Regions from separate parts of the Alkalimarinus alittae genome, predicted to be linked through region 1. Evidence: riboswitches for the same ligand, from Rfam matches in the RefSeq annotation. Region 1 holds a riboswitch; the other holds the start of a gene.

The links. A riboswitch is a leader RNA that binds a small molecule or an ion and turns the genes downstream of it on or off. The one in region 1 is predicted to bind cobalamin.
Region 2: linked by a shared signal. The riboswitch ahead of NKI27_RS01605 (TonB-dependent receptor plug domain-containing protein) and the one ahead of bluB (5,6-dimethylbenzimidazole synthase) in region 1 are both predicted to bind cobalamin.

Annotation. Positions count from the first base shown of each region.
Region 1 is NZ_CP100390.1:2,655,819-2,663,301, reverse strand. Features, by position in the region: gene NKI27_RS12150 (methyltransferase domain-containing protein) at 1-1,037, opposite strand, end outside; gene NKI27_RS12145 (NAD-dependent epimerase/dehydratase family protein) at 1,091-2,122, opposite strand; gene NKI27_RS12140 (HD-GYP domain-containing protein) at 2,415-3,629, shown strand; gene NKI27_RS12135 (MFS transporter) at 3,651-4,931, shown strand; gene NKI27_RS12130 (YchJ family protein) at 4,921-5,430, shown strand; gene bluB (5,6-dimethylbenzimidazole synthase) at 5,444-6,190, opposite strand; cobalamin riboswitch at 6,237-6,435, opposite strand; gene selD (selenide, water dikinase SelD) at 6,614-7,483, shown strand, end outside.
Region 2 is NZ_CP100390.1:360,174-367,656, reverse strand. Features, by position in the region: gene NKI27_RS01610 (EAL domain-containing protein) at 1-2,814, shown strand, start outside; cobalamin riboswitch at 2,874-3,054, shown strand; gene NKI27_RS01605 (TonB-dependent receptor plug domain-containing protein) at 3,258-5,207, shown strand; gene NKI27_RS01600 (ABC transporter substrate-binding protein) at 5,222-6,193, shown strand; gene NKI27_RS01595 (FecCD family ABC transporter permease) at 6,190-7,230, shown strand; gene NKI27_RS01590 (heme ABC transporter ATP-binding protein) at 7,285-7,483, shown strand, end outside.

The DNA of each region.
Region 1 (7,483 bases):
CTTGAATCACTGTTGGCGTCTTCCCAAAGATCAAAGGGGAGTGAGGTTCCGCAACCTTCAAAAATGCCATAATGTGTATCCCAGTTGCCGATAAACTCGAAGTGATCTTTAAAGCGAGTGTCATGAAGCATCTTCCATGTGTTGCCGCAAACAGGGAATACTTTTCCTTTTTGAATCGCATGGTGTTTATCGAGCCAAAATACTTGAGGGTGATTAGGAATAGAGCCCTTGTAAATGACCGCTTGCCCGTAATCTTCGCATTGAGGTTCTAGCTCAGGTAGCTTAAATAAGCGGTACGTTGCAGAGAAAAAGTTTATATGACCAATTTTGTCTTCAACGCTTTCATTGTCAATAGTGATAACACTGTCTTCTACTAAACGAGGGTCGTTAAATCCAGACTTTTTAGCCAAATTAATAAAGTCATTCCAGTATAAAGCGCCACTTAAACACTCTCCAAATAATACAGGGTCATTGACTAGTTCTTCTTCAACTCGTCTATCGGCGTAAACATCGGAGAAATAAAGCTCACCGCCTGGTTTAAGTAATCGATAAGCTTCTCTCATGACGGCTTCTTTGTCAGGGGAAAGATTAATAACACAGTTAGACACAATGATGTCAAAGCTATTGTCAGGTAAATTTAGCTCATCTAACCGCTCAATATAACCGAGCTTAAATTCAGTGTTCGGCTTAGCATAGCCAAATTTATTAGCATGGTAATCGACATGTTTTTGAGCAATATTCAATTGCTCCTCAGTCATATCAACACCCACCACAGAGCCTTTTTCGCCGACCCATTGAGACAGCACATAACAGTCTCGACCTGAGCCACTGCCTAGGTCAAGAATGCGGGTGCCCTCTAATAGTGCTGGCGCAATCAGACCACAGCCGTAATAACGCGCCATGACTTCATCATGAACTTGTGACAATGCGTGCTTAATATAATGAGGCATATTACTGTCAGTGCAGCATGCATTGGTTTTGAGGTCATCACTATGCTGAAGTACTTTACCGTAATACTCTTTAACGTCGTCTTGCATAAATACTCCTGTGGTGGAATGCGGTTATACTATCGCTAGAGTAACCGCTAACACTAACGGTTGCTATCTAATTGGTTTTTTACTTTTTGCGCAATGGAAGGCTTAATTTTCTGGTTGTCAAGCAGCCATTGAATGCAGTCTTTAATAGTGTCTTCGGCCTTGCGAGGTGTAATACCCAAGGTGTCAATGGTGTCTTGAAATTCATAATAGGCGTAACGCTCAGCCACTTCATATACCAAATCATAGGTGAATGGCGGTGTAATACCGGTGACCTTGCAAAGTGATTCTACGACCTTAGCAGTCAGCAGTGTTATTGAGCGACTCATCCCTAAATGAAGTGGTTTAACCCCTGTGAGCTTCTTCAATAACAGGCCTGCTTTTTTAACCTCCATATTTTCGCCACCCGCGATATAGCGATGATAGTTTTCACCTTTGGTCAGTGCAGCAACGTGGATATCTGCAACATCTCTCACATCAACAAAGTTAAGGCCGCCAATATAGGTTTGGCCTTTGCCATTAATCCAATCTTTAATCATTTGGTTTGAGGGGGTGATTCTGTAATCGTATGGGCCTAATACAATAGCAGGGCAGATAACAACAACATGAATTCCATACTCTTTGGCTAAGGCTTGTGCTGCCTGCTCACTTTTAGTTTTTGCAATGTAATATGGGTTTTGCGGGTCGTCATTCCAATCACTTCCAGTTCTTTTTTCATTAGGGTCATAAGAAAAACCAACAGACGCTACAGAGCTGGTGTAAACAATGCGTTTGATTCCGGCTTTGTTAGCTGCAGAAAATACGTTTTTGGCCCCTTGAATGGCTGGCTCGACAATCTCATCTGCTGTTTTTGCAATGGTCTTGTACACCGCTGCTAAGTGGATGATGGCATCACAGCCAATCGCCGCCTGTTCTAAACTTTCTGCATTCATCACATCGCCATAGCAAAGCTCAAGATCGAGGCCATCAATACCTTGTGTATCAGACGCTTGTCGTATGAACCCTTTAACGGTGTGTCCCTGTTGAATGAGTGAGCGAACGACGTTTGCACCAATGTGTCCGTTAGCACCGGTAACCAGAACTTTCATGCGATATTCCTTATTATTTTGAAGCTTAATAGGCTTGTACTCGTCTTAAGATCAATACCTTAGGGGTAGTACCTTAAGAGAAGGCTTTAGGGATATTAATAGTGACCGTATAATGGCCCTTGCTCAGCTATAATTCAAGGTTAAAGATATCAATCTATTAGTGGTTTATTTTTAGATAACTTTGCTAGAATCATAATAACCCAACGAATAAGAATGATCGGCGTATTAAAGTCATTTTGGTACCGCTAAAATAGCCTGATGCATCTAGAAACTGAGTTATCTGGAATACAATATGAGCTCGTTAAGCGTAAATAATAATCACCCAGAACTGGGTGGCCAAACAGCACCCACAGATAAGCTCAATCATGGCGAATTCTTATTCAATGGCTTTTCTGAGCTATTCAACACCTATGATGTATTGGCTGAAATACATCGAGGTTTTGGTAATGATCAGAAACTTCGTATTCTTTGTTATCAATTATCTGAATACCCTAGTTTAATGGACGCCTTTAAAGCTGCCGCCGAGAGTCATCCTGACTTTATCGAAAAAGCGCTGTTTTGTAGTTGGTTTTGCTTTTTGATAGCAGGGCAATTAAAACTGCCGGTTAGTGCGACTAAAGACTTATTTATTGCGGGTCTTGTTCAAGATATTGCGGCATCAGGTAGGGCGCATTTAAAAAAACTGTCGCCTATTTTCTCGGATGAGGCGGGCTCATTAAATAGTGAAGCGAATGATGATAACCACCCGGTCATCACAGGGCGCTTTTTAGATACGATTCCTCGACTTTCACCAGGAATTAAACCGATTATACGCACCCATCATGAACGGTTTGATGGCTCGGGTTTTCCTGATGGTAAAGTTGAACAGGGTTTAAGTACAGCGCAACAAATATTGATTGTCAGTAATGAAGTGAGCGATCTTTGCCATCGTGGTGTTGAACAAAACTATAACTTCGTCTCTATTTTGCCTATTTTAAAATTGAATGCGTCAGTTTATTTTAGGCCTGTTTTTAGTGCCGTCATTAACGTCATTAGACCGAGTGTTTCTGGTACTACCAATCGTTCGGTGAGAAACACTGCCTCGATTATTGAGAGTCAACGCCAGTTAAATAAACGCTGGCCTCATGTTTTAACTGCAACTTCAGAACTGGCTTTATTGAACGAGACCCTCGTGGTCATTACATCAAAACAAATAGCCAGAAGAGCTTGGATGTTGGTGACGACTGCAGGGATTTTGTCAGACGCGCTGGATCAGTGGTTATCGACATTAGGAGAGGATCAGGCGCAGCAAGAGAATGATGTGTTATTTGAGTTAACCGTGTTACTCGACGAACTAGAGGCCATGATCGTATCGTTTCAAACCCATCTAGAAACGCTGACGAATGATACTGAGGTGAAAATGAGTGACACTCAACGGTCGCTGCTCATCGATTTAAGCTATTCAATGGGGGAGCTATTAGAAACATTTGACCTTGATGAGTTTACTATTTTAAATATGTGCGATTAATTAACCAATAGTGCCTATTTAATGCTGCCTACTGAACCCAAAACCTTACCAGTCTTTACCGTTGTTTTACTTTCATCGTTGTATTTTTCGCAAGGCTTACCCTCCGGATTTTTAGCGCATGCACTACCCGCACTATTACGCGAATATGGCGTGGCGGTTGAATATATCGGCTTGTTAAAACTGCTTGCGTTACCGTGGTTTTTAAAGTTTCTTTGGGCACCTTTTGTAGATAGAACTGAAGTCGCACGCTTGGGTGATCAACGAGGGTGGATATTAACCATGCAATCGGCGTTAGCGCTGCTGATACTGATATTGTCATTTTTTACCCCAGATACACTGTTTGGCTCGTTTATTATTTTGTTTTTTTTATTGGTGCTGATGATCAATACTACCGCCGCTACGCAAGATATCGCCACCGATGGTTTAGCGGTTAAATTATTACCAGAAAAGTGGCGAGGTTTGGGTAATAGTATTCAGGTGTCAGGGTTTAAAGCGGGGATGATTCTCAGTGGAAGCCTATTGTTATTAAGTGTCGATAAGCTTGGCTGGTCGCTTTCATTTCAGTTTTTGTCCCTTTGCTTATTCGTACTACTCGTGCCCTCGTATTTATTTAAAGAACCATCAGAAAATACACAACCAAAAAGACTTAAGGATGAGCACTGCAGCCATTACACATCCAATAAATCCAGTTGGTTTGATGCCTATAGGGGGTTCTTCTCTCAACGTGGTATCAGGTATTGGTTGGTTGTATTGTTTACCTATAAAGTCGCTGATGCCTTAGGCTCAGGCATGATAAAACCGCTTTTGGTTGATCTTGAGTTCAGTCTTACGGCCATTGCGGAAATAACGTTTTGGGCCTCAATATGTGGCTTGATTGCCGCCGTTTTAGCGGGCTTTATTTACTATCGATTAGGCGCAAAAGGGTCACTACTGCTTTTTGGCTTGCTACAAGCACTCGGTATTGCCGCTTATGGCGTATTAGCAAAGGGTGATTTGAGTGTAGATGTGGTTATTGCCGTTGCACTGTTCGAACAAGCCGCCGATGGTATGTCAACTGTGGCGTTATTCGCGCTGATGATGGGGCAGTGTAGAAAAGACCATGAAGGCAGTGATTTTACGGTTCAGGCGTGCATTCAAGTGGTTATGTCGGGTTTAGTAGGGGCGTTAAGTGGGTTTGTCGCCAAGTTTGCGGGTTACACGACACTCTATATGGTTGCAGGGCTGTTGGGTCTGTTAGCGCTTATCCCAGTATACCTTTATTTTTCTAATCTAGCACAGAGAGCAAATGCCAATGACCAATAACACCCCGTGTCCTTGTGGTAATATTCATGAAGGGCAAGCGCTTCTGTATGCAGCATGTTGCGAGCCGTTTATCAATGGAACAACCAAGCCCGCCCACTGTGAACAACTGATGCGATCGCGTTACACCGCGTATTCATTCGCACGCGTCGATTACTTGATGGCAACTTGGCATCCGAATAAGCAGCCTGCATTAGATAGGCAAGATTTAGCCGAGTCTGCTGAAAAAACAGAGTGGATGCGGTTAGAGATCGTTAAGAGCAGCCAGCAAGGTGAGCAGGGTATTGTAGAGTTTATCGCTTGGTTTAAAGATAAAGGGATTAACGGTGACAGCCAACGAAGTGAGATTAAAGGCCTCCATGAAGTGTCACGGTTCGAGAAGGTAGGAGGGCAGTGGTTTTATGTTGATGGCGATGTAGCGTCAACGGGCCAGTTAAAAGTAGGCAGAAATGACCCGTGTCCTTGTGGAAGTGATAAGAAGTTTAAAAAGTGCTGCGCTTAACGCTTTATGTTGCCTACCATTCACCCGGAAAGTGCTTGTCATCAACGACCTGAGAAACCAAAGTGTCTTCTTCGGTGTTTCTCTGCTCGCCCCACTGGTCAAAATAGAGAAGGTCATCAAGCGGCGTTCTTTTTAGCCAACCTGCCGTTTCTAGTTCAGGTTTATCAAAAAAGTGCGATACATAGCCCACACATAAATAGGCAATGGGAACGATGTCAGATGGGATGGCCAGAGCCTCTTTAAGCGCCTTACGCTCAACAATACTCACCCATCCAACGCCCAGCCCTTCTGCTCGCGCCGCTAGCCAAAAGTTCTGTACAGCACATACACTGCTGTACAGATCCATCTCTTTCATAGATGTGCGGCCAATGACGTTGGGCCCAGTACGTTGGCGATCGCAAGTAATACAAATATTAACCGGCGACTCAAGAATACCTTCTAGTTTTAAAGATCGATATGTTTTGCTTTTTTCAGTCTCAAACAAGTCTGCTGCTTTGTCGTTGGCTTCAACAAACGCGCTATGAACATTTTGTTTGACCTGCTGCGATCGAACAACCACAAAGTTCCAAGGCTGCATAAATCCGACAGAAGGCGCGTGGTGAGCTGCATATAAGACACGGCTTAGAACATCGTCAGGAATCGGGTCTGGTTTAAATTGCCCGCGAACATCACGTCTATTAAAGATGGTTTTATACAGACCGTGCCGCTCATCGTCAGAAAAAAATAGTTGGTCTTGGTGTTGAGGATCTTTCTTTTCCATTTTATTCCCCTTATCGGAAAAGTGAGAGTACGCCTGTCCAAACGTCTCTGAAAGCTTAAAGGCCGGTCTTCTGACTTAGGGTCAACTTGCTCAATGGCCTTCCCAGATATGTTTAATATATCCAGTGGCACTTTATGTTGAACAATCACCATTACAGCGCTGGGCACGTATCGGACTTTAACCGATTTCCCGATTCTCCATTTTAATGCTGCTTGTGAATGAATACGGTCACTAAGCGAACAGTAATGGCACCTAAAAGCGAGGAGAGCACTTTTGCAAAACCACTCAAATTTGTCAATGCTGTTTTTTGCTTGAGTGTGAAAGAATCGCTTAATTGTTTTTTATCAATGTCGATGAGTAATTAAGGCTTATAAACTACGCAACATTTATCAGTCGCTTTACATTTCATCTTCGGATTAATCCATGAATAAGACCCCTATAAAGCTTACAGAATACAGCCATGGCGCAGGTTGTGGTTGCAAGATATCCCCTAAGGTACTGGACACCATCTTAAAAACAGAACGAACGATAGCACCTGACGCACGCTTGTTAGTCGGCAATAGTTCAAGGGATGATGCCGCTGTTTATGATATGGGCAATGGTATTGGCATTATCAGTACGACAGATTTTTTTATGCCTATAGTCGATGACCCCTTTGACTTTGGCCGTATTGCCGCCACCAATGCAATTAGCGATGTGTACGCAATGGGGGGCACGCCTATGATGGCCATTGCTATATTAGGATGGCCAATAAACCGCTTAGGGCCGGGGGTGGCACAACAAGTAATTGAAGGAGGGCGCCAAGCTTGCGCCGATGCGGGTATTCAATTAGCCGGTGGACACAGTATAGACTCACCAGAACCGATTTTTGGTTTAGCCGTCACAGGATCTGTCTTGTTGTCCGAATTAAAACAAAATAATACCGCCACCACAGGCTGTAAGCTTTACCTCACTAAGCCCTTAGGAATTGGTATTTTAACGACCGCGCAGAAACAAAAAATACTAAAGCCTGAACACAGCACGTTAGCAAGAGATATCATGTGTCAGCTCAATACATTTGGCAAGAAAGTAGCGCCAATGGAAGGCGTTAAAGCATTAACCGATGTCACTGGCTTTGGCTTACTAGGCCACCTTAGCGAAATCTGTGAAGGGAGCCGTGTGGGTGCAGTTGTCGAGTTTGATAAGGTCCCTGTTATATCTGAAGCAATAGACTACCTTAACGCCGGTGCAATCCCCGGCGGCACCATCAGAAATCATGATAGCTATGGCCATAAAGTTCGCAGTAAGCAAGGA
Region 2 (7,483 bases), 2.0 Mb from region 1:
AGCGGTCAATACGAAGCGCTTGCGACCACAGCCCAAGACACACTCATTAGCGTACCCCGCAATTTACACGGTACCTTGAAAATACCAGAAACATTATTTTTAAGCGCTATCAGTTTGCTGCAATGTCATTCGAAGCACCCGTTAGAAAATTGGTCTGAGCTACAACCCCTTATTCTTGAAAATCAAAAACAATTAAAATTATATACAGACAACTGCACCAGCAATTATTTACATAAATACCTATTGGTTAAAGCAGAGCTCGCCGCCCTCGACAACCAGCCGCTCGAAGCCATGGACTTATTCGAAGCTGCAATAGAAACAGCGGGTGAAAGCCATGTAATTCACATCGAAGCGTTAGCAAACGAACGATACGCTCACTTCTGGATGTCACAAAATCGCACGCAGGTTGCCGCTATTTATATCAAGCGTGCACATTATTTGTATTTTCACTGGGGCAATCGAGCAAAAACACAAGCGTTAGAATCAGAGCACAAAGAGCTGCTTGAGAATCCTAGCTATTCACCGTTTAGCAGTCATAGTAGTCCTGATTCACAGAATAACCAAACCACAGAAATAAATGAAAGCGCCACCCATACGAACCTCGACCAAAAACTCGATTGGCTTTCAGCACTTAAAGCTAGTCAGGCTATTATGGAAAATATTCAGTCTGAAAATCTAGCACACGAACTTGTAAAAATAATGGCTGAGAACACCGGCGCTAGCAAGGCAATGCTGCTCCTCCAAGAAGATAATAATTTAGTTGTGAGTGCGGTTTACCCAGAAGAAGGCAACCGTAAGTGTTTGCAAAAGCCCATCAATCGTTGCAATGATTTTACCCTGTCGCAGTCACTCATCAACTATGTCAAAAGAATCAGAAGCCCGCAATTAATAGCCGATGTGCGAGCTGAACAGCGGTTTTTCCCCATTGAGTATCTACGCAATACCAAAGTAAAGTCAGCCATGGCTATACCGCTGTCAGATGCAGGCACTCAAGTTGGCTTAGTTTATTTTGAAAATAATCAAATGGCTCATGCGTTCACTCAAGATCGCATGAGCCTAGTCGAGATGTTAGGGTCTCAAGTCATTACAGCACTGCGTAATTCACGCTTATATGACGAACTCAGAACCAGTGAACAACGCTTTAGGGATCTTGTTGAAGGCTCTAATCAAGGGGTTGTGATTCACCGTGAGTATACCCCCATATTTATCAACCAAGCTTTCGCAGATATGACGGGGTATAAAGTAGACGAATTACTCTCAATGCGGTCATTACTAGAACTTGTGCCTCAAACTGGAGTCGGGCAATTAAAACACCTAAATGCCTTTATTGATGCGGGTGAAAAACCGCCTGCACATTATGACCTAGAGATTGAAACCCGAGATGGAAGTAAGCTCATTTTAGATAATATGAGTCGAACAATTCAGTGGGATAATCAACCCGCGATACAAAGTACACTCATTGATATCACGTCCAGAAGAGAGTATGAAAATCAAATTGAGCATATGGCTAGCCATGATGCTCTCAGCCATTTACCTAACCGAATGTTATTTCAAGACCGGCTGCATCAATCCCTTGCCCAGTGCGAGCGACACCAAACTCAAGGCGCGCTATTATTACTCGATCTTGACCGATTCAAAGAAATTAACGACACCCTCGGTCACGCCATGGGCGACGAATTGATTAAAGGTGTTGCACGACGCCTACAAACCCACATTAAAGATAGCGACACGGTCGCACGGCTTGGGGGCGATGAGTTCGCAGTCATACTAGAAGATGTAGGGGGCCCTGATAACATTATTACGGCTGCACAGCGGATACTCGACTCGCTCTCAGAGCCCTTTAGTTTTGAGGAAAATGAAATATTTACCTCAGCCAGTATCGGTATCACACTCTACCCTGAAGATAGCCACGACAGCCAAGAGCTCGTTCGTTTTGCAGATATGGCGATGTACAATGCCAAAAACAAAAAAGGCAATCAGTTTAGTTTTTTCCAACAAGATATGAACGAAAAGCTACATCGCCAAAAAGAAATATCAAACGATATACGCAACGCATTAGAAAGCGATGACTTCCACCTCGTATTTCAACCTCAAGTGAATGCAAAATCCCTTCGAATCTCAGGTTTAGAAGCCCTGATTCGCTGGAGGAACAAAGGTGAATTAGTACCACCACAAGACTTTTTGCCCATCGCTGAGCAAAACGGTCTAATGCCATTAATCGGTGAGTGGGCCCTTAAAAGTGCCTGTCTCAACGCTTTAACATGGACTGACAACGAGCACCCTATCACGCTAGCCGTAAACGTTTCGCCCGCTCAGTTTCATCAATCAGACCTAACTGCCAGCGTTCGCAAAGTATTAGAGGAAACTAATTTTCCACCTGAACGATTAGAACTTGAGATTACAGAAAGCCTATTAATGCAAAACCTAGACTCGGCGGTACAAACAATGAATCAGCTGAACCAGCTAGGCGTTAAGCTTTCAATTGATGATTTCGGCACAGGGTATTCTTCATTAAGCTATCTTAAGCGCTTCCCAGTACAAAAAATTAAAATCGATCAATCGTTTGTTAAGGACCTTGAGAGAAATGAAGACGATGCCGCCATCGCGCTAGCCATCATTCAGCTAAGTCATACGCTCGGGATGACAGTCGTTGCCGAAGGGGTCGAATCTGAAGATCAGTTAAAAATGTTGCAAAAAATGGGCTGCGACATTATCCAAGGGTACTATTTTAGTCGGCCTATCGAGCAAGCAAATGTAGCAAACTGGATACAGGACGCGGCTATTGACGTAGACCCAGAAATCATAATGGTTTAAGCATTCGCCCCCGCCTCCTGTTTTACTGGCAAGATTGCATAGCATGACCATTTTCGTTTAGAATCGCCGCTGAAGACGGTTCTCTTACCTGAGATTAAAAAGGGAACACGGTTAAAGACCGTGGCTGCCCCCGCAACTGTTAGCAGAAAGTATTGGCGCTTATACCACTGGGTAACCGGGAAGGTGCGCTAAATACGATGACCTGCAAGCCAGGAGACCTGCCGTTAGCATCGTCACCTACCATCAAGCGGGGAGCTTGTTTGGGCGGATTCCGTAATGGTGGCAATAACATCGATTATTGTTGCTGGAAATGAATCTGTAAAAGGTATCTCTTTTTCCTATTCCTGCTTCTATATTATCCATCTGCTCAGTAAGTTATTCGCTGACAGTATGCATAATAGAGATGTATCTCCAGCTCCATGTTTTTTTATTAAGGAGCGTAAATGCTGTACCTCAATACCTTCAAGACGTCTATTTTAGCATCGGCTATCACATCTCTTGCTCTCTCTTCTGGCGCTCATGCTGAAGCACCGGTAGACAATTCGGGCACCATACAACCAACTGAGGCTAGAGAAATCGTCATCAGTGCCTCTCGAATCGAAATGGCTCGTGAAGCCTCTGGTAGCGCGGTTACTGTTTTAGACTCAGACTACCTTGAACAAAATCAGGTTCGCGTTATTTCTGACGTCCTGAGAGATATCCCCGGCGTATCAGTGAGTCGAGGGGGCGGTTTAGGGTCGCCAACCAGTGTTCGTATCCGTGGTGCAGAAGCAAATCAAACCCTAGTACTGATAGACGGCATCGAAGTCAATGATGTGGCGCTTGACGGCGAGTTTAATTTCGGCAATCTGCTTAACCTTGAAGTTGAGCGAGTAGAAGTACTGCGTGGTGCCCAGAGTGCTCTTTGGGGAAGTGACGCCATGGGCGGTGTGATAAACATCGTGACGAAAAAAGGCAGTGGTGCGTTAAATGGTAAAGCGACAATAGAAGGCGGCAGTTACGACACGCATCAAGAAACGCTGAGCATTAATGCAGGCACAGAGAATTACAACTATGCGTTAAGCGGCACCCTGCTAAATAGCAATGGCATATCAACGGCTAACGAAGAACGGGGCAATACAGAAAAAGATGGCTACGAAAACGCAACCATCAACTTTAAAGGGGGCATTCAGGTCTTAGACAATCTTTCTGTAGACCTCGTTTTACGTTATCTAGACGCAGATGTAGAGACCGACGCCTTTATGGGCGGTGTAGGCGCTGTCGATAGCGCTGAAAACTCAGAAACCACCCAACAGACTGGCAAGCTATCAGCAAAGCTAGACTTACTGGACGAGCAGTGGGTCCATACATTAGGTTTTTCTGCGAATGACACCGACAATAAGATGTTTAACACTGGGTCACTCAACTACAAAACGGAAGGTTACAAGGAGAAAATCGAATATCAGACTGACTTATTCCTTAACAGCAGCCTCGTCGAAAAAGACGACTTAGCTCACCGATTGACCTTCACAGCTGAGCATGAAAAAGAAGAGTTCAAAAACGAGGATTTAGTTTATGTATCAGCTGTTGACCAAGAAATGGACATGTCAGGGTTCGTATTCGAATACGGCGCCAGCATTAATGACCAGTATTATGTTACCGTCGCCGGCAGACGTGACCTGAACAGTCAGTTTCAGAACGCCAATACCTACCGCTTAACTTTCGCCGGTTGGATTGTCGATAATGTGCGTGTTCACACAAGCAAAGGCACGGGTATTAAAAACCCAACGTTTTATGAATTATACGGTAGCTCTTCGACTTATACCGGTAACGCATATCTTAACCCTGAAAAAAGTTCGACATGGGATGTCGGGTCAGAGTATCACTTTGATGCAGTGGATGGTTATGTCGACCTAACCTACTTTCATACGGATGTTGATAACCTAATTGTCGCCTCTTGGACGACCACGACCAATATGCCCTCTGATTCAACCATTCAAGGCGTAGAGCTCAGTATGGTGTTAAACCCCACCAACAACTTTCGCCTTGATGGCAGCTTCACCTATACCGATACTGATGACGGGAATGGCAACGAGCTAGTAAGGCGACCTAAGCACTCAGGCAGCATTAATGGTAGTTACTTGCTCCCCGACATTCAGACTCGCATCACCGCAGGCGCTCAATATGTCGGAAAACAAGACGACTTTGCTTATGACGCCATGTGGAATAGGTCACAAATCACACTTTCAGAATACACATTAGTCAACATAGCGCTATCCCATCAATTCAATGAACATATTGAATTATTTGGCCGCGTAGATAACTTACTTGACGAAGAGTACGAAGAAGTCTTTAGCTATGGCACCATGGGCATCAATGCGATGGTAGGCATCTCGATTAAGGGCAGTTTATAAGGCTCTCAGCATTCATGTTTAGACTATCCAGCCATCATATACTTATTCTCTCGGCCTTGCTGCTAAGTGGGTTTATCTATGGGAAGCTGGATATTCATGCTGAAATATTCAACGACAGTTCATTTCGTTCGACCATCATTAAAGGCGATGAATTCCCCAAAATTTTGGTCGATGCTATTGGTGAAGAATACTCACTTAATCAACCACCCCAACGCATCGTCTCGGCCACGCTAGGAACAGACGAAATTCTATCTGCATTAATCAGTACCGATCGTATTTCAGGCGTAACGTACTTGGCCGACAACACGAGCATGTCAAACATACCCGGCTGGTACCCCGAACAGATTCAAAGAGTTCAAGGAGAAGTAGAAGAAATACTCTCTTTAGAGCCTGATCTCGTCTTTGTGGCCGGTTACACGCGCGCTGAAACCGTCAGACTGCTACTCAGGTCAAATATCCCTGTGGTACGACTCAGCCATTACGACTCGTTCAGTGATGTTGAAAACAACATTATGCTAGTAGCCAATATTACCGGCGCCGAAAAAAAAGCCGCTACAATGCTAAACAAATTGCACAGAGACGCTCAAGTAATAAAGAAAAAAGTACAGGGCCTACGCAGACCCAGAGTGCTGTATTATAGTCTCGACGGTTATACCGTAGGCACCGGCACCAAAATAAATGAAATGATTAAAATGGCCGGTGGTTATAACGTCATGAATGACACCCACATTACCGGCGCTCAAAAAATTAGTGAAGAGATGGCTCTAGGGCTAGAGCCTGATATCATTTTAGTGAATGGTTGGGCATCTGAAAAACCGTCTCCTGCTGAGCTGCTAGCCACTCGTATCGCATGGCAAAATACCCCCGCGGTACTTAACAAACAGGTTCATGACTTACACGGGGTATGGTTGCTTTCGGTCTCTCAATACAGTTGGAATGGCATAGAGGAAATAGCTAGACTCATACACCCTGAGGTATTTGAATGATTTTTTGGGCAAAGCCGATTTATACGATTTTCTGGATGCTGTTGATACTATCTGTGCTAATGGTCATCGCTATTTTTCAGGGGCCATCGAGTATCACGTTAGATAACGCACTCACCATACTCTCTAACACGTGGGGCTGGTCGAATACTCTTGAGGGTGTACGCCCTTGGATGCAAAATGTACTGATCGATGTACGCATGCCTCGCGTTCTCGTGGGCGCTCTTGCTGGGGCCTGCCTTGCGATTAGTGGTGCCGTAATGCAAGGAATGTTTCGTAACCCTTTGGCCTCACCTTCCGTACTTGGCGTTTCATCTGGCGCATCATTAGGGGCCGTTTTAGCCCTTTATCTAGGGCTCGCCGCAGTGTCTGTTTGGGCATTACCTCTGTTTGCATTTATCGGTGCAGGATTAACGCTTTTTTTGGTCTATCGCATTGCCAGTCAACGCGGCCAAACCGCAACCGGGACCCTACTGCTCTCCGGTGTTGCCATAGGGGCGTTAACCACCGCACTATCGTCATTGATTCTGGCACTATCCCTCAATAATTGGGAAGTTGGACGCATGATCATCTACTGGACGATGGGCGGTTTGGATGGCCGAACCTGGGACCATGTATGGTTGCTATTACCTTTTGCCAGCTTAGGCATTGGCATGTTGCTGTTTTTCTCCAGAAGTCTTGATGCATTATTACTCGGCGAAGTTCATGCCGCCTCAATCGGCGTAGATGTTCTCAATACTCGACGATGGTTATTAGTAATCACTGCATTTATGGTTGGCGCAACCGTTTCAGTTTGCGGCTCAATTGGTTTTATCGGCTTAGTAGTGCCTCATATTCTAAGGCTAATAATGGGCCCTCATCACCGGTATTTATTGCCCGCCTCAGCAATCGGGGGCGCTATTACCCTAGTGGGCGCAGACTTGTTATTACGCACGTTTACACCTGAGAAAGCGATTCCCCTTGGCGTTGCAACGGCAACATTAGGTGCACCCTTTTTCTTATTTCTTTTGATCAAAAAACGTTGGTCGATTCAAATATAAAATGTATAGCATTCCATGAAAACACCCCCCTTCAGACGCCAAGGAAACTAAGTGATGACAACACAATTAGCATGCTCTAATTTAGGCTTTTCCTATGGAAAGCAGCCGGTCATTAAAAATATTAGCTTAAGCTTCAACAAAGGGGAGTTTGTCGGCCTTATTGGGCCCAACGGAGCCGGTAAATCAACGCTACTCAACCTATTAATGGGGCTAATAAAGCCAACCAGCGGAGAAGTTGAGCTCGCAGGGCAAC